4 regions of the Paenibacillus sp. FSL L8-0644 genome follow, and region 1 is predicted to be linked to each of the others. Evidence: riboswitches for the same ligand, from Rfam matches in the RefSeq annotation. Region 1 holds a riboswitch; each other region holds the start of a gene.
The links. A riboswitch is a leader RNA that binds a small molecule or an ion and turns the genes downstream of it on or off. The one in region 1 is predicted to bind cyclic di-AMP.
Positions count from the first base shown of each region.

Region 2: linked by a shared signal. The riboswitch ahead of NSS94_RS00140 (3D domain-containing protein) and the one ahead of NSS94_RS00535 (C40 family peptidase) in region 1 are both predicted to bind cyclic di-AMP.
Region 3: linked by a shared signal. The riboswitch ahead of NSS94_RS19740 (TrkH family potassium uptake protein) and the one ahead of NSS94_RS00535 (C40 family peptidase) in region 1 are both predicted to bind cyclic di-AMP.
Region 4: linked by a shared signal. The riboswitch ahead of NSS94_RS12985 (3D domain-containing protein) and the one ahead of NSS94_RS00535 (C40 family peptidase) in region 1 are both predicted to bind cyclic di-AMP.

Region 1 covers NZ_JBBOYN010000001.1:133,674-139,427, forward strand. Annotated here, with positions in the region: gene NSS94_RS00520 (hypothetical protein) at 181-474, shown strand; gene NSS94_RS00525 (4a-hydroxytetrahydrobiopterin dehydratase) at 592-891, shown strand; gene NSS94_RS00530 (GNAT family N-acetyltransferase) at 970-1,476, opposite strand; gene NSS94_RS00535 (C40 family peptidase) at 1,779-2,279, opposite strand; cyclic di-AMP (ydaO/yuaA leader) riboswitch at 2,285-2,421, opposite strand; gene NSS94_RS00540 (hypothetical protein) at 2,698-3,525, opposite strand; gene NSS94_RS00545 (M1 family metallopeptidase) at 3,537-5,549, opposite strand; gene NSS94_RS00550 (YwhD family protein) at 5,674-5,754, shown strand, end outside.
Region 2 covers NZ_JBBOYN010000001.1:27,706-33,459, reverse strand. Annotated here, with positions in the region: gene yabG (sporulation peptidase YabG) at 1-192, opposite strand, end outside; gene rsmA (16S rRNA (adenine(1518)-N(6)/adenine(1519)-N(6))-dimethyltransferase RsmA) at 248-1,132, opposite strand; gene rnmV (ribonuclease M5) at 1,140-1,685, opposite strand; gene NSS94_RS00140 (3D domain-containing protein) at 1,832-2,980, opposite strand; cyclic di-AMP (ydaO/yuaA leader) riboswitch at 3,252-3,534, opposite strand; gene NSS94_RS00135 (TatD family hydrolase) at 3,736-4,506, opposite strand; gene NSS94_RS00130 (HD domain-containing protein) at 4,549-5,754, opposite strand, start outside.
Region 3 covers NZ_JBBOYN010000001.1:4,344,685-4,350,438, forward strand. Annotated here, with positions in the region: gene NSS94_RS19735 (potassium channel family protein) at 1-506, opposite strand, end outside; gene NSS94_RS19740 (TrkH family potassium uptake protein) at 525-1,865, opposite strand; cyclic di-AMP (ydaO/yuaA leader) riboswitch at 2,279-2,432, opposite strand; gene NSS94_RS19745 (CPBP family intramembrane glutamic endopeptidase) at 2,694-4,424, shown strand; gene uvrC (excinuclease ABC subunit UvrC) at 4,393-5,754, opposite strand, start outside.
Region 4 covers NZ_JBBOYN010000001.1:2,900,955-2,906,708, reverse strand. Annotated here, with positions in the region: gene NSS94_RS12995 (ABC transporter substrate-binding protein/permease) at 1-779, shown strand, start outside; gene NSS94_RS12990 (amino acid ABC transporter ATP-binding protein) at 766-1,488, shown strand; cyclic di-AMP (ydaO/yuaA leader) riboswitch at 1,719-1,887, shown strand; gene NSS94_RS12985 (3D domain-containing protein) at 1,894-2,562, shown strand; gene NSS94_RS12980 (polysaccharide deacetylase family protein) at 2,756-3,562, opposite strand; gene NSS94_RS12975 (NADH:flavin oxidoreductase/NADH oxidase) at 3,868-4,890, shown strand; gene NSS94_RS12970 (PspA/IM30 family protein) at 4,979-5,647, shown strand.

The sequences.
Region 1 (5,754 bases):
CTCATCCATGAGAATAGATTTTGAATCCTTTCATGCCGCCGGGGTCGTCCTTGCCCCAAGCGCGTCATTACAAGACGGATTATAGTATTTATCGACAAAACTCTCTTTTTTGTTAAGTGCGAATTTCCGGTATAATAAGGTGATTATGTATTGAATGGCGGAACCATTGGAGGAAATGGCATGGGAGTAAAGCATGGACGTGAGTATGAACAAATTTTGAACGATTTGACAGACGCTGTGGGACGCATCCCAGATAGCTATGAGTTTTTTGAGATGGAAGCAGAAGATTGGGACAGGCTGGACCCGGCGGGACGTCAGGAAGTCAATGAAGCTTTGGCAGAAGACTTATTTTATGCACTGGGTACAGAGCCCACAATCACAGTAGGGAGTGGCGTTGTGATCTATGAGCCGGAGCAGCATCGTATCTATGTACTGATTGGGGACGAGGAGCTGACGTCAGTCCCTTTGATTTGAGGTCCGTCTTATGGATTTATCAACGGGGCCGTGGTAATATGTACACCAATATATCGTAGTTTTGGCCGTATTTAAGCGGTCGAAAGGCTTCCGTATAAACGGGGAGGAGTTCGTAACATGCCTTTTACACAAGAAGAGATTGAAGCACATCTGGAGAAACTGGAGGGCTGGGAGCTGGAGGAAGGACGTTGGATCGTTCGGAAATATAATTTTTCCAGTTTTATGAAAGGGATTGCATTCGTGGATGAAGTTGCCGCTATATCTGAAGCATTCAATCATCATCCATTTATTACGATTGATTACAAGACCGTGACTCTGCGTTTGACCTCTTGGGACGATGGCGGTATTATGGCCGTGGATATTAAGGAAGCCCAACAATATAATGAAGCTTTTGAAAAAATGCGTAGCAGTCATTGAGCTTGTAATGATCTGTCGTATGATGATAAAAGCGCCTTCGCTATACAACATCGTGGTTGTATGCCGAAGGCGCTTTTATCATAGAATCTGGGTTGGGTGCTCGGGACGATATACCATACAATAAAATGGTTTCTTGCCGTCGGGGGTCTGGCGTTCATAGGTATCTGTAAGCTCAAATCCAGCCGCCTTGTAGGCCCGGATAGCGCGCCCATTCCAAGTAAGCACCTCTAGATCAATTTCATTCTTCGGGTTGCGTCGTTGGGCTTCCTCTGCAATGGCACGGACAAAATCAGAGCCTTTGCCATGTCCGCATCTTTCAGGATGCATGCCAAGACCTAGCCGGGTCACACCGATCATAGGAAAATATTGAGCAAATCCCATCAGCTTGTTCTCTTCATCCAGTACGGCAACATATTGCTCTTGGCGAAGCGTGGGACTTCCAAATTCGACCTCAAGCGCCTTCATTTGTTCCCAGGGGAGCCAACCGTATATGTTATAAGGTGGATCATAGCGCCACTCACAGATTGCAGCCGCTTGATGCTCGTCCATGGGTACGATCCGATAGTTGGATATTGAGGCCGGCATGTGTTCCATCCTCCTTTTACAGGTGCTTCAATCATTAACAACAGATTGTAGACAAGTTGCAGGGGAATAGCAAGCGTGTTTATTTTATACCCAAGACGGGTATACATTCAATAAGAAGGAATTACTGCTCATATGCTCCCCCAGCGGTGACGGTAAAACCGACGATGTTCGCTAAAATTGAAACCTTTTGAGGTGTCAGTTCGTCAGTAAAGATAATCATTGCTGATGTTGTGGACATAAAAAGCCGCAATTCGATTCCGGCAGAATCAAATTGCGGCTAGAGTTAGCTTGCTGTGCGTTAGTTATTCTACGTTGTCGTCATCAGGAATATCTGAAGCTACAGAATGGTAAGCGTCTGTGCTCATAATTCTTTTTGCACCGACATAGCGGTTAGCGTAATAATTTTCGTTCAGTGAGCTAACTACTACACCACGTGAAGTCGAGGAGTGGGCAAATTTCCCTTCACCTACGAAGATACCTACATGGGAAATGCCTCTTCCTGTGGTGTTGAAGAACACCAGGTCCCCAGGCCTCATTTCATCGCGGGATACAGAAGATCCCATTTTGAATTGTGATCCAGATTGATGCGGAAGTTTAATTCCCAGTTTGTTGAATACATACATTGTGAAGCCGGAGCAATCGAATCCCTCGAGTGTAGTGCCTCCGCTTCTGTAGTTCGTTCCTTTGGCATCTTGGATGACCTGGTCCATCTTGGAGTCTGCAAATGCACTGCCGCCACCGAATGTAAAAGATGTAAAGGCAATGGCAAGACTCATAGCTGCGATCGTTAGCTTCTTCTTCAAAAAAAATATACCCCTTCCAATGCCTGCGAGGTTAGCTTAAGGATTCGGTAGAAGGTCCCCTATGACCACTCTGTTGCGAGATCAATTCACCCAAACTGGTTCCCCCGCTTCCTAGGTGCCAGGAATTAGGCTTTACTTAAGATGTGCACCTTGGAGAGCAGTATTCACAATAACGATATTTTTGAGATAAAGGTTACAATAAAGATTACAAAGTTGTTACTATCAGTTCACTGCGATTATTGTAACAAAGTCGGCTGGCTTTGGCAAATGTTTCATTGCAAAAAGTTACAAAAAAAATCTGCTCCTAATGTCCCAGGAACAGATCTTGTTAACAGTATTCAGTTATGTGCCGTTTGCGCGGTTATGCATAAAGTTTTTTCGACAGACGGAAATGAAGTGATTAACATAAAGGAAGGGCTTAGCTTCTACTGGAGATATCGGTATGCCATAGTCTGTACTGCGAACTGATATGCCATAGCCTGACCAGACTAGTAACAAAATGATACGATTGTTGGAGAATGAGCGCGAGCATGCCAGTCCAAATCATCGCCACGGTGCCAAATAGACCGAAGACCAGCAGCACACAAGCACCGAGCAAAAGGGATATACCGACAGCTGGGAGAAGCTGGCGAAAGAAGGCGAGCAGGGACGATAGTATGGCGTGACCACCGACAGTGCCTAGTTGCATATACAGGATGCACTGCCGAATGAACCATCCGTATGCCATCCATCCCATGGCATAGGGCAACAAGTGCAGCAGGTAAGAGGGAGATTGAAGCGTACCTGCTACAATAGGGTAGAGTCTCGGTACTACCCAAAAGGCGGGAATCAGCAGCAGTCCCAACTCGATGATGTAATACAACAGCGACGACATGCCATGGCGTTTCATACCTTTGAAAAAGGACAGGCTTTGCGGCTCAGTCGCATCGGTATGCAGGCTTTGATATATTCCGGCTCTAATGAAGGGAGTGATCAGTATGCGTAGTACAGTCGCCCCTAGTAGTATCCACAAATACACATGTACTTCCCGGCTGTCCATCAGAGCAATCTGGCTCTCCATCCAAAACAAGGTCTGTCCCAGCTCGTTTTGACCCTGATCAGGATAACGGAGCAGTAGCGGGATAACGGCAGATTGTACCAGCCGATAGAGAAACACCCCCCACAGTAATCGATACAGAAACAAAATGATAACGATATAAAATCGTATGCGCACCAGCGCCCAGCCCTCTTTTATAACAGTCCGCATCTATAGACACCTCACCATGACAGACTTCCAAGCAGTGTCTCCAACAGCTTGGTTACACTTATACTCCAACGGGTTTGTTGCTTTTCGTCCAATTCGGCTTTTAGGGTATTGTTAATATGCTTGTTCTCCAGTGCAATGGTATATAGGGGATCAAGGGTTACATAGGAAACGGGAGAAGTACTTTTGATCCGAAAAGTTGTGCTTTTGCCCGCACCGTCCCAAGCCTTGAATTTCGTGGTTCCATCCTTGAAGGTAAATTGGACAGGGATCTTGGGATAATCCGCCCCTTTTTTGCTGACCGTCACGACTGCTTCATATCCATTCTCCTGCTTGTGGTTTGTGATGTGATCCACTGAAAAGTCCGCCATCTGGCCGTCATATACATACTGTTCAAAATAGTGGCTCCATGAGCGTCCGGTGACTCTCTCCACGATACGTTGAAAATCCTGTGAGGACGGATGCTTAAATCGGTACGTCTGGACGTAGGTCCGCATAATGCGATCCATTTTTTTCATACCCACCTGACGTTCAATGCCCCGTAGTACCAGCTTACCTCGAGAGTAGGCATTTTGCGCGTACTCAGCAGCCGAGCCGTACTTCCATGACTCACGGTTTAGCGGCTGTGGGGAGGATACCTGTCCCGATTGTAATGGCAAGTTGGGGGTAAGCCCATATTCTTGCTCCATAAGTCGCTCCTCTGCATAGGAGGTGAAGCCTTCATCCAGCCACGGCTCCTCAAATTCATTATTGGCTACCATTCCATAGAAATATTGATGTCCAATCTCATGAACTAATGTCCGTTCCAGACTATAGCCAGGATTGAGATTACCCGCAGCAGCGGCCGTGATGAGTGTCGGATACTCCATGCCGCCAGCTCCATTGCCTGATTTAGGTGGAACCACGATGGACAGGGTGGAATATGGATAAGGCCCGTACCATTTGCTGTAGTACAAAAGAGCGGCCTTCGCTGCGCTCATATAGCGTCCTTTGAGCTCCTTGTGCGATGGGTCAAGGTAGAGCTTGATTTTGACACCAGGGACTTCAGCAGAAGAAAAGGGTTCTTCTACGGCTACAAAGTTGGGTGAAGCGGACCAGGCAAAATCGTGTACATCATCGGCATAAAATTGATATATTTTTTGTCCGTTCTGTCGGACGGCACCACGGGTGGGAAATCCGGTCGCTGCTACGATATGAGTTTCAGGCACCCGAATCCGTACGCTGTAAATTCCAAAATCGGCATAAAACTCGGAGTTACCATGATACTGGTGGAGGTTCCAGCCCTCCTCGGCGCGTCCACGCTGCCCTGCAGTCTCGTAGACACTGAGCTTCGGGAACCACTGTCCTGCCATTACAAAATCATCTGTCCCACCCATACGAGCAAAGATGGCAGGCAGTTTTACCTCAAACTTCATATATAATGTGATTTCTTCTCCACCTCGTACTGGCTTGGGTAGACGCACCTTCATGAGCGAACGGTCGCCTGCGTTACCGTCATCTGGCTGCACATATTGGATGCGATGCATGAGGGATAAACCGTCTTCTGTTTTTAGTTCAGTCAGCGTCATAGAGCCAAAGCCGTCTTTGGGCATGGTGTCTCCGCGCAGCTTTCCACCGGATTCCTTCATAAAGGTGGTTTCCATGGAAGAGAAGGCGTTCGGGTATAGATGAAGATACAGATCATTCACGGTTTTCTTGCCCGGATGTTTCCAGGTCAGTGTCTCAGTGCCTCGCAAAACCTGTCCCTTTTCCAGAGATACATCAATGTGGTACTCTACCACCCGTTTGCTGAGGATTTCTGTAGCGGGTTGTGGAGGGTTCTTGGGCAGGTCAGGCAGGATGTTTGCCCCTAGAGGCTTGCCCACATTTGGGGCAAGCGCAGACTCAGACAGGGAGCCGTATAGTGGTTGGCCTATGGACTGCGGGTCGGATTGCGATTGGGGCTGCCAGGCAAACCATAACGTCCCTGCGAGGAGACCGAGGGCTAGTGTAGACAATAAAACGATTTTAGTGCGTGCTGGGGTCATACAATGGATACCTCCCGTTGACAAGCATCTACAGCATGTATATGTTTGCTTTCAGGAGATTATTAGTTAAAATATTTATAGTGTAGAATGAGTGTGAAGACGGAAAATGGAGGTCTAGTGACGCATGAGTGAAAATCAGCCGGACGGCAAAAAACAGATTGCACTGAACATTGTCAGTGGCAAGAGTAAACATAAGGGTTTCGGC
Region 2 (5,754 bases), 110 kb from region 1:
CTTAATGTGAGCCTGCTGAGTCTTACCGCTAATCTGGTCTGCAGGCACTCTGACCAGATCGTTCACCGGGGAATCGGCCAGCAACCGAAATTCTATTCCCTTAATGATCGCTTTATCCCGCTGGATGTCCTCAACGCGAAACGTGACATCTCCGCCGTACGATTTCCGAACGACCAAGTCTCCTAAACTCATCACACTGTATCACCCCTCGTATATCGTATGGGTGAATGCACAGTTTGGTTCCAGCTTAGGATATACCTGCTTCCACCAGAACAGCACTGAGACGCGCAAATTCCTCAATACTTAGCGTTTCTCCTCGACGGGAGGGTTCAATACCAGCTTGTTGCAACAACGGCTCCAACGTGTCCTTGTTCTCTTTGGTGAAAAATCGGCTTTTTAAGTTATTGGAAATCGTTTTACGACGCTGGGCAAAAGCAGCATGAACCACTTCAAAGAAGTGCTTCTCATCCACCACTTCCACCGGAGGGGCTTCCCGTACACGCAACCGAATGACTGCAGACTCCACATTTGGCTGGGGAATAAATACTGTATTCGGTACAATACAGACTAATTCAGGTTCGCTGTAATATTGTACTGCAATGCTCAGACTACCGTAATCCTTCGTTCCAGGAGACGCAGCCATACGCTCAGCCACTTCTTTTTGGATCATAACGACGATATTCTCCAAAGGGAGCTTGTCCTCCAGTAGCCTCATCAGAATCGGTGTAGTAACGTAATACGGCAGATTAGCCACGACACTTACTTTACTCACGTCTGCAAAATCAGCTGCAAACACCTCGCGTAAATCCAGCTTCAGCACGTCTCCATGACGTACCTTCACATGCTCATAAGGGGCCAACACTTCTTCGAGAATTGGCAATAGCCGCTGGTCAATCTCGACAGCGGTAACTACCTTGGCCGATTGCGCCAGCTTCTCGGTCAAAGCGCCAATCCCAGGACCAATCTCAAGTGCGCCCTTCGTCTCATCCAATCCGGCAGCATTCACAATCTTATTGAGAATATTTTGATCAATCAGGAAATTTTGTCCCAAACTCTTTTTGAACGAAAAACCGTGCCGTTGAATAATTTCCTTCGTACGCCGCGGTGTTGCTATATCTTGAATCCCTGTCATACGAATATCACAATCCTTCACTTTCAATTTGTGCCAGCGCTCCGGCAAATTCCTCGCGGCTGATCTGAAATACAGAGAGCCGTTTATGTAGCTGCTTTCCGTTACAATAACCAATACCCAGCACATTCCCTAAGGCCATACGGCGTGCAGCAGCATTGGGGTGGGTGATAAGTCCAGCATCAATCAGGTCCGCCCACTCAATCAGCGGATCGGCGCCTTCTACTGTCGTATGAACCCGTGCGAGAGCGTGTCTGATTGCTTCCGGTGAGGCATTCTCCACACCAATATCTCCTTTGCGCGTCGCTTCTGCCTCGGGTATAAAGGCCTGCTTGCAGCCGGGTACCTTGGAAGCGATAATCTTACGGATGCGCTCCCCTGCATGATCGGGATCGGTTAAAATGATGACCCCCCGCCGCTCCTGCGCCAATGCAATTTTACGCAGCGTCATTTTATTAATGGCTGAGCCGCCAGTTTCTATCGTATCCGCTTCAACAGCGCGGCGAATGGCCACCGTATCATCCCGGCCCTCTACCACGATCACTTCCTTGATCATTTGCATTTCCCTCCACTGCTACACAGCAAGCTATATTTATCTTTCCCTGCTTTTGAAAACAAAATAAGAAGAGGATATCCTCTTCTTAGCATGGCATAACTATGTTGTTAATACTATCGCATTGCCCTCAACATACACAACCTGTTTTAGTTGATTTCAGGCTTTACCGGTCCGATAACATATACGGTTTTACCGTGCTTACGACCAAATTGGTTGGCTCGGCTCAAACTCTCATAATACACATCGATTTTGTGGCCTTTAATCGCGCCACCGGTATCCTCCGCACGGCGGAAGCCCACCCCTTCGATATACACCCACCAGCCGATTGGAATTATACTCGGATCGACAGCGATGGTACGACCTTCCGTCACGCGCGTGCCGGATGCAGTACGTGTACCGATACCTGGCTCCTGTGAGGAATACGCCGTCATGGAGACATTTTGTAAAACTTTGCTATATTTAAAATTGACGCCTGCTTTACGGACAGCACTGCCCGAACTAACCGTTGTTGTCTTAACCGCATCATTGGGACCGACGGAAGCAGCAAGAACGACCGGCTTTTTCTTCGTTCCTACCGCAATAACCTTATCCACACGGTTCTGTGCAACTTCCTTGTTAACCAGCTGTTTGGATACCAACTTTCCATCATGATATACCTTTTGAACGTGCTGGACTACCACACCCGATTTGCCGCTTTGAATGACCCGATTATCGCCTTTATAAAGACTTGGATCGGCCGTTTTGATGACCTGATAAGGCACCTGTTTTTTCTGTTCGACCTGCTGTTTCTTCACACGGACGATTTTTATGTCCATGTTAGACGAAACAGAGGCATCCAACGCAGGATAAACTTTATCCGTTGACGATAATTTATAGCCCGAGGTACGAATGGCACCTTCTACTGTATTTTCTGTTGTGTACAGCTTTTTCGTCTCATTGCCTGAAGATACTTTAACTTGATTGGCACGTTTAATGACTACGCGGTCCCCATCCTGTACTGCTCCATTTAGCGGCATAGAAATTGTATCATGCGGCTGAAGTGAAATGGAATGCTCGCTCAGCAAATCTTGAAGCTTGGATTCCCGGGTTTCTACCGCAGATGCCTTGCCATCAATGACAAAAAAGACTTGTTTTTTAGATTGCGTGTACATCAGAATTGAAATCATAATCGTTAGCGCGATTAGAAAAATAGCAACCAAAGCAGCCTGGCGCACATTCTCTTGCTTCCAACGCAATACGTAAGACATGCTGGATGAGCGTGACTCATGGGTCTCCTCTTTTTGGAAAATGCCCATTTCCTCCGTCCTCCTTACATAGCCCGCCGTCTGGAGTAAGACATAGTTGAGATTTGACGTGACTATAACAGATTTTCTACAAGACAAGCCCAAACTGCGACTGTCCTGCACCATGTACCCGTCTTCGCGGCATGCTGTCCTCCCCTGTTTAACCACAGTATGATGACAGATTTTCTTTTATTCACAACAAAAAAAGCCAAAGAAAGAGACTAGAGAGCTCTTTCGTGGCTTCCGGCATGTGTGAATATGCGGGAAAACTCATGCACGAGATGGCTTCTCTCTTGTTACGCTTACGGGGTTAGCTGTCGGGTTCGGACGTAGAGAGTCGCCCTAGCTTGGGTCAACCGCTCATGGCGGTCGCCTTCACATTCACCCCGAAGACCCAGAAAGAAATCGAAATACGGCTCCTCCACCTGTTCAATCCCATCCGGGAAAAGAAATTAGGTCGAGCCGGCTGGCGGAAGGGACGTTCCCTTCTTGCACATACGCCGGACGTACTGTAAGCCATATCGGTTCCCCCGTTCCCTGTAAAAGGGACTCAGCGAGACTGGTTCATGAAATGACTTGTTGATGTTTACATTCAAACAACAATTCACTGAAAAGATGATATCCTGTTTCTATGCATGTTGTAAAGCAGGTTTCAAGTACATTTTTCAAAATATTCGGTTAAAATATTGTAATATTCTCGAGTTTCCTGCAACAAATTCATGATTAGCTTCGTCTATCTCTTTATTTTGATCGATTTCTTCGCTTTTTTATTGAATGTCAAATCGTTCCAAGGCATTTTGGGTCGTTATTGACACTAATTCCTCCACTGTAATCCCCTTAATTTGGGCTGCAGCCTCTGCTACCAGTCTCACATGCGCAGACTCATTTCGCTTCCCGCGAAACGGATGCGGCGTCAGGTAGGGCGCGTCCGTTTCAATGAGCAGACGGTCCAGTGGCACCTGTGCCAGCACCTCTTTTGGCTGCTTGGCATTTTTAAACGTAATAGGACCACCGAAGGAAAGGTGAAATCCCATATCCAGCACCATTTGGGCTGTCTCCCAGCTCCCAGAAAAGGAGTGCATGACTCCGCCAATCTCACTCGCTTTTTCCTCACGCAAAATCTTAACAATATCTTCATGGGCATCCCGGTTATGAATAACAATGGGCATTTTGAGCTCACGAGCCAGACCAATTTGATTTCGAAACACCCGATGCTGAACATCCTTCGGTGATGTATCCCAATAATAATCCAGACCGATCTCTCCGATGGCTACGACCTTCTTATGACTGCATAACGATGCAATCCATTCTAAATCTCCCTCTTGCATTGTAATCGCATCCTGCGGGTGCCATCCAACTGCCGCATAAATAAAATCATACGTCTCGGCCAATTTCATGGTGGATGGAATGGTCTCACGATTAAATCCGATATTGATCATCCGCGTTACTCCTGATTCGACAGCACGTGCTATAACTTCTTCACGATCTTCGTCAAATTGTGGCGCATCCAAGTGAGTATGAGTGTCGAACAAATCCAAGGTTTACATCTCCTTTTTTTACTTACATTTCTATATAGTTGTCTATTCTTTGACAAAATAATTCCTTATTTCGGCAGGAAGCCTGTCTTTTACCGCGTTCAATTTATTCTGGGGAAAATACATATGATATTTCCCTCGGTGAATACCACTTATGGAGCGCACAATTTCCGAAACTTCGGATATTTCACTCACCTCGCCCTGACGTCCAAGCAGTAAAATCTGGTTGTCCGTCGAGCCACCCTGCCGAAACACATCATAAGGAAGATCCGTCGGAAAATCAATTTCAAAATCATATTCAGGGTGCAAACCAGCCTCTTCCAAAGCTTTCCGAATACTGTCAATGGTATCTGTATCCATATTTTCAATCTCTACATATTTATACAATCTACGGTCCATAAAGCGGCTGCTCAAATCACTTAAAATTTCGTCCTTTTCTCGTTTCCACTGGCTAAATACGGTCTGAATTAATGACTCATCGAGCATCAGATATTGCTCTACTGTAAGCTCTCCTTTCAACAGATCCGGCAGCGGGTCCAGCAGAAAACCAAACTCATATCCGTTTTTAAACAATTCCTTTGCTCGCTTGAAAATTTTACGTAAAAGGATCTCCGAGCTGCGTGTTACAGGATGAAAATAAATTTGCCAATACATCTGATAGCGTGACATTAAATAATCCTCTACTGCATGCATGCCTGATTCCTTCACAACAATTCTCCCATTATGAGGACGCAACAGTCGTAAAATACGATCCAAATCAATCGTGCCGTAGTTGACACCTGTCGAATGAGCATCCCGCAACAAATAATCCATACGATCGGCATCTAGCGGACTGGTCACCAAGTTAACAACAATCGGCTTATCATACGTTTTGGCTATAACTGCAGCCACCTTTTGTGGAAGCTTCTCGTCGACTTGCCGTAGCACGGCGTTGATCTTCGTGTCTCCCAGTACAATGCGGCATGTCCAATCCTCATGGTTCATATGAAAGGCTTCCTCAATTGAATGTGAAAATGGGCCATGCCCCACATCATGCAATAGAGCTGCACACAGAGCAACCAGCCTTTCCTCTTTCGGCCAATCTGGGAAATCTCCACGTTCAAATTGAGAAATAATACTTCTCGTAATCTCATATACGCCCAATGAATGTGAAAAACGGCTATGCTCCGCTCCATGAAACGTAAGATACGATGTGCCTAACTGCCGTATGCGGCGTAAACGTTGGAACTCCGGCGTGTTGATCAACCGCCA
Region 3 (5,754 bases), 4.2 Mb from region 1:
GCATTTAGCTCTGCTAGCGTTTTGCCATTCAGACATGCAGGTACATTGAGTTCCACAATACTATATTCCTTAGACAACTCCAAATAATCGAGCAAATTAGGCGTGACTAGCTGGTGAGCCACCCGGATACCCATATCCCGTTCTGGATAAATAATCCGGTCCACACCGAGCTTTTCTAACGCACGCCCGTGCAGCACAGATATGGCTTTGGCTACGACTTTTTTCACACCCAGCTCCTTCAGCAAAATGGCGGTGAGGATGCTTACCTGAATGTCATCACCAATAGCAACAATGCCACAATCGAAATTACGGATGCCCAGTGATCGCAACGAGTCTTCATCGGTAGCGTCCGCCACGACAGTATGTGTCAACATCTCACTCATACTGTCCACAACATCCTCATTCCGGTCAATGCCTAGCACCTCGCACCCCATATCCACCAATTGCAAAGCCAGGCTTGAGCCAAACCGCCCCAAGCCAATAACTACAAACTGCTGCGTCTTCATATCTACTCGAAAACTCCCTTATCCTATAATCATTTTACCTTCCGGATGACGATATAATTCTTTACCCTTTTTCGGCCCCAGTGCATAAGCTAGCGTGAGTGGCCCCAGTCTACCTGCAAACATCGTCAGGGTAATCACCAGCTTGCCTATGACTGTCAAATCAGGTGTAAGCCCCATCGACAGCCCCACCGTACCAAACGCAGATACCGTCTCGAACAAGATCATCAGAAAATGATGATCTTCGGTTGCCGACAAAATCATCGTCACCCCGATCACGAACAGCAACCCCAGCAGTGTAATGGTCAAAGCCTTGTAAATTCGTCCCTGCGCAAGTCGGTACTTGAACAGTACAATATCTTCCCGCCCCCGCAGCATCGAAATCACCGCTCCAATGAGCAGGGCGAATGTTGTGGTCTTAATCCCGCCTCCAGTAGAGCCAGGAGAAGCCCCGATAAACATGAGTATGATGATAAAAAACTGCGTAGCCTGCCGCAAGCCTGCAATGTCCAAGGTATTGGCACCTGCGGTACGGGGAGTAACGGACTGGAATAAAGATCCCAATAGCTTACCACCCCAATCAAGCGAGCCGAGAGTCTTCGGATTCGTAAACTCAAATACAAAAATCACGAGCGTGCCGACTACAATCATAGCGCCCGTCATGCTGAGTACCACCTTGGTATGCAAGGACAGTCTCTTGCGCTTGCGATATTCTGCCAGGTCTGACATCACTACAAAACCAATGCCGCCTGAAATAATCAAAAACATGGCTGTAAAATTAACAATCGGATCATATACATAACCTGTCAAGCTGCGAAATTCACCGAATAAATCAAAACCAGCATTGTTAAACATGGAGATGGCATGCCAGATTCCAAAATAAATCGCCCTGCCTACGGGCATATCAAAGGACCAGCGAACCGAGAATATCGTAGCGCATACGCCTTCAATAACCAGTGAGTACAGTAATACCTTACGGATTAACCCGACAATTCCCTCTACAGAAGTCTGATTCATCGCTTCCTGCAAAATGAGACGCTCCCGCAGGGAAATCCGACGCTTGAACACCAGTGCAATCAAGGTAGCCATGGTCATAAAGCCTAGGCCGCCGATCTGAATGAGCGCCACGATAACAACTTGACCAAAGGTTGTAAAAAAGGTCCCCGTATCCTTTACGACAAGCCCTGTAACACAGGTCGCGGAAGCGGCAGTAAACAAAGCGTCTATAAACGCAAGTGGCTTTCCTGTTGTATTGGAGATCGGCAGCATTAACAATAAACTACCTATTAGAATGATAATGGCAAAGCCCGCAACGAATATCTGCGGTGGAGAAAGCCGGAGCCAGCTTGCATTGGGATTCATCTATTCATCACTTCTCTCCTAATCCTTAAAACTATAAAAACAGTGATTTAATACGGTGTAAGCTCGCTACGCGTTCCATTTGATCTTCCGATCGTCGTTGCCCCTGAATTTTTTGATTTTTCCAAACCTTAGTTAACTATAATTAGCATTCCCTGAATACAGGAAGAATGCATGTCAAGCACTACTCGGCCCCCTGTGCTATTGGCGGGCAGTAGCGAAGGGGGCAGAATTGTTCTGAAGAAGCGAAGCGTTTGCCTTTATCTCCGGATTTTAACCATTAAAGGGGGTATACAATCAAAAAATCCGGGGATAACAGCAATCGGAAGAATAATCTGCACCCGCAGCGGTCTATCTAACCAATCCAAACACTTTTATACGCACAAAAAAAGACACCGGAAAACCGAGTGCCTGACTTGGTTCCTGCTCATAGCCTACGAGGTTAGCTGACGGATTCGGGCAGCACAGTATGCCCTATTTACACTTTCGATCCACCAGTGATCGGCTGTAAAATTCACCCCAGTAACATGGTTCCCCCGTTTTCCCATAGAAATTCGGCTCAACTGTATATCATTACCTATGTATTTTATAGGCATTGCCTCAAGATTATAATCCTTCTATATCCAGATCACAAAACCGATTTCGTCGAAAAAACGTGAAATTGGCTTTATTTTGCGAATGGGCATCGTTTAATCGCAGCTTATCTTATTTTATTGGAACTTTAAAGTGCTTTCACTCTATTTTCATGAATATCGCTGGTCTGTTGGCGGGAACCTGTGCAGTATGATATCTTTAATGGATGTTCTTATTTACAGATTAAGGAGGAAACTCATGAATCCTATCGGGAAACCGGTCGTGCTCACGGCCAACTTCAAAAAATTAGGCTTGCTGGGCGGGATTGGCCTGATTTGCTTTTTTATCTTTCAATTGCTTATTCCCTCGCTTAGCAATCCAAGTCCAGAATCAGTAATGAATGCAAAGGTCATCAGCAAACAAGAAGCGGTTATACACGCATTGGACTTCGCCCGCTCCGAGCTGGGATATACTGAATCACAGCCAGAGAAGCCTCTGGTGACCTATCAGGCCGAAACAGATTTGTACGGTTATTTATCTAGAGAAAAACTGCTTCAACAGTACGACCGTACATGGAAGAAAAATTACCCTTACGAAACCTTTCGGGTCGATCTGCCTGAATCCTCAGCGAAGAGCAAGCTGCAAATTCATGTAGATTTATCCACTGGGAAGGTCGTTAGTTTTAAACGGATCACCTCCAGCACCAATTACACGCAGGCTGATATTTCTACGGATGAACAAGCACGTAACAGGCTTGTACGTGTGGCTGAGGACGGCATGACGCTTGAAGCCAAGGAGCAGGCGGCCGCTGTATGGGTGAAGCGCTTTGGCTTTAAGCCGGCGGATTTAAAGCTCGCGACCACTGAACAAGAAGGCGGATTAAAGTATACCGTAGACGATAAAAAAATTGGCGCCTCGGTACTTACACTGGCTTTTACTTTTGAAGACGGTGATGTTCGCTCCTTCACTCAAAGCTTTTCGGCCCCGTCATCCTATACCGATTATATCGAAAAGCAAACATTTTGGGCGAATTGGATGACCTATGCGGGTTATGCCCTATTTAGCTTTGTGCTCGGTGTACTTGCCATTGTGTATGCCTCACTCACCCGACGACATACTTCATTTGTACGCGGCATTGTACTGTCCGTCATATACTTTATTGCTAGTATAGCCGGGACAATGAACATGCTGCCTTTATTGCAAGCAGAAGCAGGCGGTAAGGGCATGCTTATATTTCTTATGGTGTTCCAGATTGGTGTTACCTTCTTCATGGCTGTAGCGCTCTACTTCTCCTTGGTCGGCGGTGACGGGCTTATGCGTCAGGTTGGACTGAATGCATGGCCACGTGCGAAAGAGCCGGGCTACGGGCTGTATGTGCTTCGCAGTATGTATGTCGGCTACTTGTGGGCCTTTATTTTACTCGGGGTACAATCCATTTTATTCTTTATACTGGAGCGCACATTTAATACATTCTCCACAACAGATGCCACGCAATCCCCTTACAATATGGCTTATCCATGGCTGCTGCCAATTATGGCCTGGATGGCAGGTATTGGAGAAGAGACTGTCTACCGTCTGTTTGGTATTCCGATGGTCAAAAAAATAGTGAAAAATACTTTTGTTGCTTGTCTGATCACCACGCTGATTTGGGCACTGGGACATACACTTTATCCGATCTATCCAGTGATTTCCAGACCTATTGAGCTGACTTTTCTTGGTTTGCTGTTCAGTTTTGTGTTCCTGCGTTACGGCTTTATTGCCGCCATGTTCAGCCACGTTATTTTTGACAGCATTCTAATGGGACTTAGTGTGATGAGTCTGGGAGATACTGTGAACGTGAGCGCGGGCCTATTCTGGATCTTACTTCCAGCCATTGTGGGTTACATCATTTATTGGTTTAGTCCTAAAAAGCCGAATCGAATGATGTTTGAACCTATACAAAAAGAGGAGTCGCATTCTACGACTCCTCCTCCCGAAGGGCAGCTATAATCTGACGCGCAAGCTTATCCCCAATAGAGAGAGGCCGGAAGTCTTCGACACTGGCCTCTCTTATTTTTTTGAGCGATCCAAAATGCTTAAGCAGTAACTTACGCCGTTTCTCGCCAATGCCTGGAATAGAGTCCAGCCGGGAAGTTACCATAGATTTGCCGCGTTGCTCGCGGTGGAACGTGATGGCGAAACGGTGAACCTCGTCCTGAATCCGTTGCAGCAGGTAAAATTCTTCGCTATTACGTGCAAGTGTCACGGCCTCAGAGGATTCTCCCACCAATAGTTGGGATGTTCTATGTTTGGCATCCTTCACCAAACCACATACAGGAATGAACAAACCCAGCTCATTTTGCAATACATCGGTCGCCGCCTTAATTTGTCCACGTCCACCATCGACAACGATCAAGTCGGGACGTTCCAAATTTTCCTTAAGCACACGTTCATATCGACGCCGGATAACCTCACGCATTGTTTCATAATCATCGGGTCCCTGCACAGAACGGATTTTATATTTTCGATACTCCTTCTTGGCAGGTTTGCCATCAATAAACACGATCATGGCTGAGACTGGATCGGAACCCTGGATGTTGGAGTTATCAAACGCCTCCACCCGGTGCAAGCTATCCAGCCCAATGGCACGTCCGAGATTGCTTGCAGCTTTGGATGTTCGTTCCTCATCCCGCTCGATCAGCTTAAACTTCTCATCCAAAGCTACACGTGCATTTTCCGTCGCCATGCCTGTCATTTGCTTTTTCAGTCCACGCTGCGGTACAAGTACCTTTACATCCAACCATTCAGCCAGAGCGAGAGCCGCCGTACTTGGGTCCTCCAGTCCACCGGATAGTTGAGTTTCTGTTTCCTTTATCTCGGCATCTTGGTCACCAGCTTGATCTTGATTCGTTGCCGCTGCATAAGTTGCCTGTTCTTCAGCCACCAGTAGTGAGTCAGCAGAACGCTCTGTCTCCGTTTGTATCGCTTTCTCATCTGTCTGTCCGGTAACATCGGCTGTAGGTGCACTGTAGAGTGCAGTTTCTGCCGCAACCGGTTGATCGACATTAGCCTGTTCCGCCTGCATCAGCTTAGGAGAATCCGGCAGCAATATTTCCTGCGGCACTGCTGGGTTGTCACTATAATATTGCGTCACATAGGACATAAAATCACTGTAAGCCTCACCGTAGAAAGGAAAAGTCGACATATGGCGCTCGATCATTTTACCTTTGCGGACATATAGGATCTGTACACACATCCAGCCCTTATCTACTGAAAAACCGAATACATCTCGATCTTTCGCATCCGATGTGGTGATTTTCTGCTTTTCCATCATCGCGTC
Region 4 (5,754 bases), 2.8 Mb from region 1:
ACGCAGAATTGCTTGCCTCTGTAAATAAAACGTTGGCTCGCCTGAAAGCGGACGGGTCGATTGAAAAGTTTTCTACAGAAGCGAGTGCACTCTCGGCAGATCGACAGGTTTCTTCTAATAACATCGTAGATATTTTTTGGAAATACCGCAGTCTTTACGCTACGGGTATTGGTTACACTCTGTTGCTGTCTGCACTCGGAGTACTGTTTGGATTTATCATTGGTCTGATCGTATCCTTGTTGCGGATGAGTGGTATACGCATCATTGAGTGGTTAGGTACCACATATGTGGAGATCCTGCGTGGCACACCTATGCTGGTGCAGCTCATGATCATTCACTACGGGATTGCTTTGACGCTGGGTGTCAATTTTACTCCACTCCAGTCCGGTATAATCACATTGTCTCTGAATAGCTCGGCATATCTGGCTGAAATTTTCCGTGCAGGTATCCAGGCAGTAGACCGTGGACAGATGGAGGCTGCACGCTCATTGGGTATGGGACGAGGCAAAGCTATGCGTCACGTCATTTTGCCGCAAGCGTTTAAATCTATTTTGCCTGCTATCGGTAATGAGTTTATTACAATTATTAAAGAATCCTCCATTATTTCGACTATTGGTATGGTGGATATTATGTATCAAGCCCAGGTCATTAAGAATATTACCTATGAAGGATTAAGTCCGTTCATAATCACAGCCGCTATTTATTTTGTAATGACATTCAGCTTGTCTAAGCTGCTTGGTTTATGGGAAAGGAAGTTGAGAGCCAGTGATCACCGTTAAACAATTGCGTAAATCGTTCGGCAAGAATGAGATTTTAAAAGGCATTGATATAGATATCGCCAAAGGAGAAGTTGTCGTTATCATCGGTCCCAGCGGTTCGGGGAAGAGTACGTTTTTGCGTTGTATGAATCTGTTAGAACAGCCGACGGATGGGGAGATTTTATTTGAGGGCGAGCCGATTACAGCTCGTGGTCATAATATTAATGTAACCCGGGAAAAAATGGGGATGGTGTTCCAGCATTTTAATCTGTTCCCACACAAAACAGTGTTGCAGAACCTGACGCTTGCACCGACGCAGGTTAGAAAACAGTCAGGTAAGGAAGCGGAAAAAATTGCATTAGAACTCCTGCGTACCGTGGGGCTCGAGGATAAGAAGAATACCTATCCGAACCAGCTATCCGGTGGTCAGAAGCAACGTATTGCGATTGCGCGTGCTTTGGCCATGCAGCCGCACGTAATGCTGTTCGATGAGCCGACTTCTGCATTGGACCCTGAAATGGTTGGAGAGGTTCTGGATGTAATGAAGAAGCTCGCCGAAGGCGGTATGACAATGGTAATTGTAACGCATGAAATGGGCTTTGCCCGCGAGGTAGGCGATCGAATTATCTTTATGGATAACGGTCAAATTGTGGAGCAGGGTGCACCAGACCAGGTATTTGGCACTCCAAGCCATGATCGCACTCGTGATTTTCTTGCCAAAGTATTGTAAGAAAGTGCTGGTCTAATCATAAAAAAGCTCTCCGTTGACGGAGGGCTTTTCTTATTTTGTCACCATTTCCCCATACTTTCGTAACAAATATCGATTTCTTAATGACAAAATTGTAACGAGTGTAGTATGATGTTCAGGGTTCCCAACATTTTCATGCGGATAAGGTTACAAAATTGTGATATTATGCAGTAAGCCAAAACTTACCGGGACAGCATGCGGTTAGACAAGCGCTGAAATGCTGGCCCAAACTATGGGAAGTGCGGGGGACGTAACAACGGCAGCCATTCCGATACGTCATAAGACGATGAGGAATATGCCTAGGGGTGAATTGCACAAGCATAGGGCTTCTCCTGAGTCCGAATCCGACAGCTAACTTCGCAGGCATAAAAGAGGAGGTACATATCTTTGAAACATTTAAAACATATTGGTAAAACGATGAAAATTGCGGTGCTTGCCGCAGCTATTGCAGGGTTGGCACAGACAGCTGGAATAGCGGATGCTGCCTCGCTTCACACTGCCAAAGAGGGCGATACCTTCTTTTTGCTTGCTCAACGTTATGGAGTATCGGTAGACGAGCTAACAAAGGCTAACCCAAACATTGCCTCCACCAATATATATGCAGGTCTGCAAATTAAGGTGCCTGACGAAAAAAGTGTAAAGGCAGCTTCGGAATCGAAGCCGCAGCTTCTTACGGAGAAAGCAGCAGCGAATGAGGCGCCAACGATTGAAGCTTGGGGTAAAACATTCAACTATAGCAAAATAGTTGACGTTAAGGCTTCAGCGTATTCTGCCGCAGCCGATGAGAATGGTAAATGGGGCGCAGTGGACTACTACGGCAATCCGCTTAAACTAGGTACAATTGCGGTAGATCCTAACGTCATTCCGATGGGCACGAAAGTACTGGTTACAGGCTACTCCCATCCAGGTTTGCCGGATCATTCTTTTGTAGCTGTCGCTCGCGATCAGGGCAGCGCCATTACAGGAAAGCGGATTGATATCTTTATTCCAGGCAACAAATCATTTGTGAACGACTTTGGATTTCAAAATGTGAAACTGTACGTTATTGATAAATAGCATTGTACGTATATACAGTTTAATTAAACATAATATATATTATGTAAACCTAACGCCTATATCCGTATATATCTAGCTCGGACTCTTATCAGGTCCTATCCGTAAAAAGGCTGTCTTGACGAGCAGAATACTTCTGCTGGTAAGACAGCCTTTTTACGTTGCTTTAGCTTGTACCTCAATCATAAACATACTGTTATTTTCGTTCCGATGTGTGGAGTAGCCGGGGGACTGTCACAAATTTGTAGCCCTTAGCTTTTAGAGAGTGAATTAGACCCGGCAAAGCTTGGACAGTGCCTTGCAAGTTGGAACTTTGACCTCCACCAGCGTGCATTAAAATAATAGAGCCAGGCCCTGTAGCTGGAATCACATTTCGCTGAATTTGTGTTTTACTTAGTCCCTTCCAGTCGAGAGAGTCTACATTCCAGTTGACAATCATGTAGCCATGACGACGTGCCCACTTTATTTGAGGCTCTGTAATTTCACCGTAGGGTGGACGAATCAACTTGGGGCGAAAACCTGCGCTGGCTTGTAAAATACGTTCTGTTTTTGTAATCTGGTTGCGAAAGCGTTCTGGTGTAGCCTTCCTAAAATCCGGATGAGTATAGGAATGATTTCCTATAGCATGGCCTTCACGGATAATACGACGTATAATCCCCGGATGCTTTTCCGCACGGTGACCGACGATGAAAAAGGTGGCTTTGATGCCGTTGGCGTGTAATACGTCCAAAACCTGCGGCGTATACCTAGAATCGGGCACATCATCAAAGGTTAAGGCAATTTGGCGGGTGTGTGGGCCGCACATTTTAAAAATGTCCGCATGTTTTTTACGCAACATTGCTAATGTAGGAGTAGCTCGATCTGTACTCAGATGTACAGAAGAAGCAACAGCTGCTTCCTTGGGATGGGGCGTTCCGATCTTGGGAGGCGCATCCGCGTGAACGGGTAAACTTGAAAATGCTAGTAACAGTGCCAAGCATGGCAACACTCCCCTGTACGGCATATGTATCCCCCCTTTTCGTGCAGTGGTACCTAGTGGTGCTCTCGACTATTATGTACCTGTCCTATTAAAAATATGCTGGTTACCAAGTTAGGCTCATAAACGTCTGGAAAGAAGTTCGCGATGAAATGATTATCAATGAAGATGATGGAGCTAAACGTACATATTCTCTTAAACATGACCGAAAACAAGAGCATTTTCGCAAGTTTTAGCCTTACAACGGATTCGGTATCCCGTGACAGCTGGTGTATAATGGGGTTGCAATTCATAATTATACAGACATGGAATTGAAGGAAGGAAGGATAAAAGTGACCGACTTGTTTACTCCTTATCAATTAAAGGGGCTTTCTTTAAAAAATCGGATTGTTATGCCCCCGATGTGCCAATTCAGTGTGGAGGCCGAGGATGGAAATCCGACGGATTGGCATCATGTCCATTATGTGAGCCGAGCAGTAGGAGGTGCTGGTCTTATTATTGTGGAAATGACAGCGGTTCATCCTGATGGACGTATTACGGATCGTGATTTAGGTATTTGGAGTGACGAACATATTCCTGCATATCGTAAGATTGTAGAGGAAGTTCACAAGTATGGTGCCAAAATTGGCATTCAACTAGGCCACGCTGGACGCAAGGCCGAAGATGCTGAGCAACCTGTGGGTCCTTCTTCGATTCCTTTTAGCGAACGCCTTAAAAAGCCGCATGCCTTAAAGACAGCAGAAGTCAGGGAACTGGTTCAGGCATACAAAGAAGGCGCGCGCCGCGCGGTGGAAGCCGGTTTTGATACGGTTGAGATACATGGCGCTCACGGCTATCTGATCCATCAATTTCATTCGCCTTTAACAAATACGAGAGAAGATGAATATGGCCAGGATCTGTCACTGTTCGGTGTTGAGGTCATACATGCTGTTAAAGAGGTTCTTCCTGCTGATATGCCTGTGCTTATGCGGATATCTGCCAAAGAATACGTCGAGGATGGATATAATGTGGAATACATAACAGGTGTAGGGGAACGATATCGTGATGCAGGTGTGGACATTTTCCATATCTCTTCTGGTGGCGAGGGTCCAATTGGTTCTGGCGGAGGGCCGTCTGCGCGTGCTGGCTATCAGGTGGATTTAGCTCATACCGTCCGTGAAAAGCTGAATGTACCTGTAATTGCTGTTGGATTACTGGATGATTATGAGGACGCCCGTCGGGTTGTTCAGCAAAAAGAAGCTGATCTGGTAGCAATAGGCCGCGCCATGCTGCGTGATCCCTATTGGGCGTTGCATGCATCGCGGGAGCTAAAAGTACAGGCCGACATCCCAGAGCCTTACTTGCGCGGCTTTTAGATAATTTTTGAAACCCTCTTTGCAAAGCTTGCGTAAACATGTGTACAGAGCTTAAAATTTAAGCATTCAACTCTAGGAGGAACTTCACATGTCTATTTTCAAACGATTAAGAGATCTTACGATGTCCAACATTAACGCCATTATTGACAAGGCAGAAGATCCAGTTAAAATGACGGACCAATACATTCGTGATATGCAAGAGGACCTGGAAGATGCAGAGAAAGCGGTAGCCGCTCAAATTGCTATTGAAAAGAGATTCAAACAGCAATACGAAGAACAGGCTGCTTTGGTAAAGAAACGCGAAGAACAGGCACATACCGCTGCAAAAGCACAAAATGTAGATCTGGCCCGTCGCGCGCTGGAAGAAAAGAAATCTGCTGAACAAAAAATGAACGAGTTCAAAGCTGGTTACGAACAGAACAAAGCTGCGGCCGATAACCTGCGTGGCAAGCTGGATGAAATGCGCAGACAGCTGACAGAAATGAAAAACAAGCGCGAGACACTGGTTGCCCGTTATAACGCAGCTAAAGCGCAAACTGAAATTAACAAAGCTATGAACGGTTTTAGCTCTGATACGGCAACTGCCGGATTGAAGCGTATGGAGGAAAAAATGCTGCAAGCAGAAGCACGTGCCGAAGCGAGCAACGAAATGTCTTCTAAGGAAAAATCGTTGGATGAGGAGTTCAAAGAGCTGGATAAGAAAAGCGCCGTGGACGATGAGCTTGCCGCTTTGTTGAAGCAATACGAAAATAAATAAGAACATTTAAGCAGTGCCGCCAAGTTTGATTGCTCAGGAAGCGAAGGAGAAACGTTTTCTCCTTCGCTTTTCCCTGCCCGCAGGCGTAAAACATTATATGAAGGTCA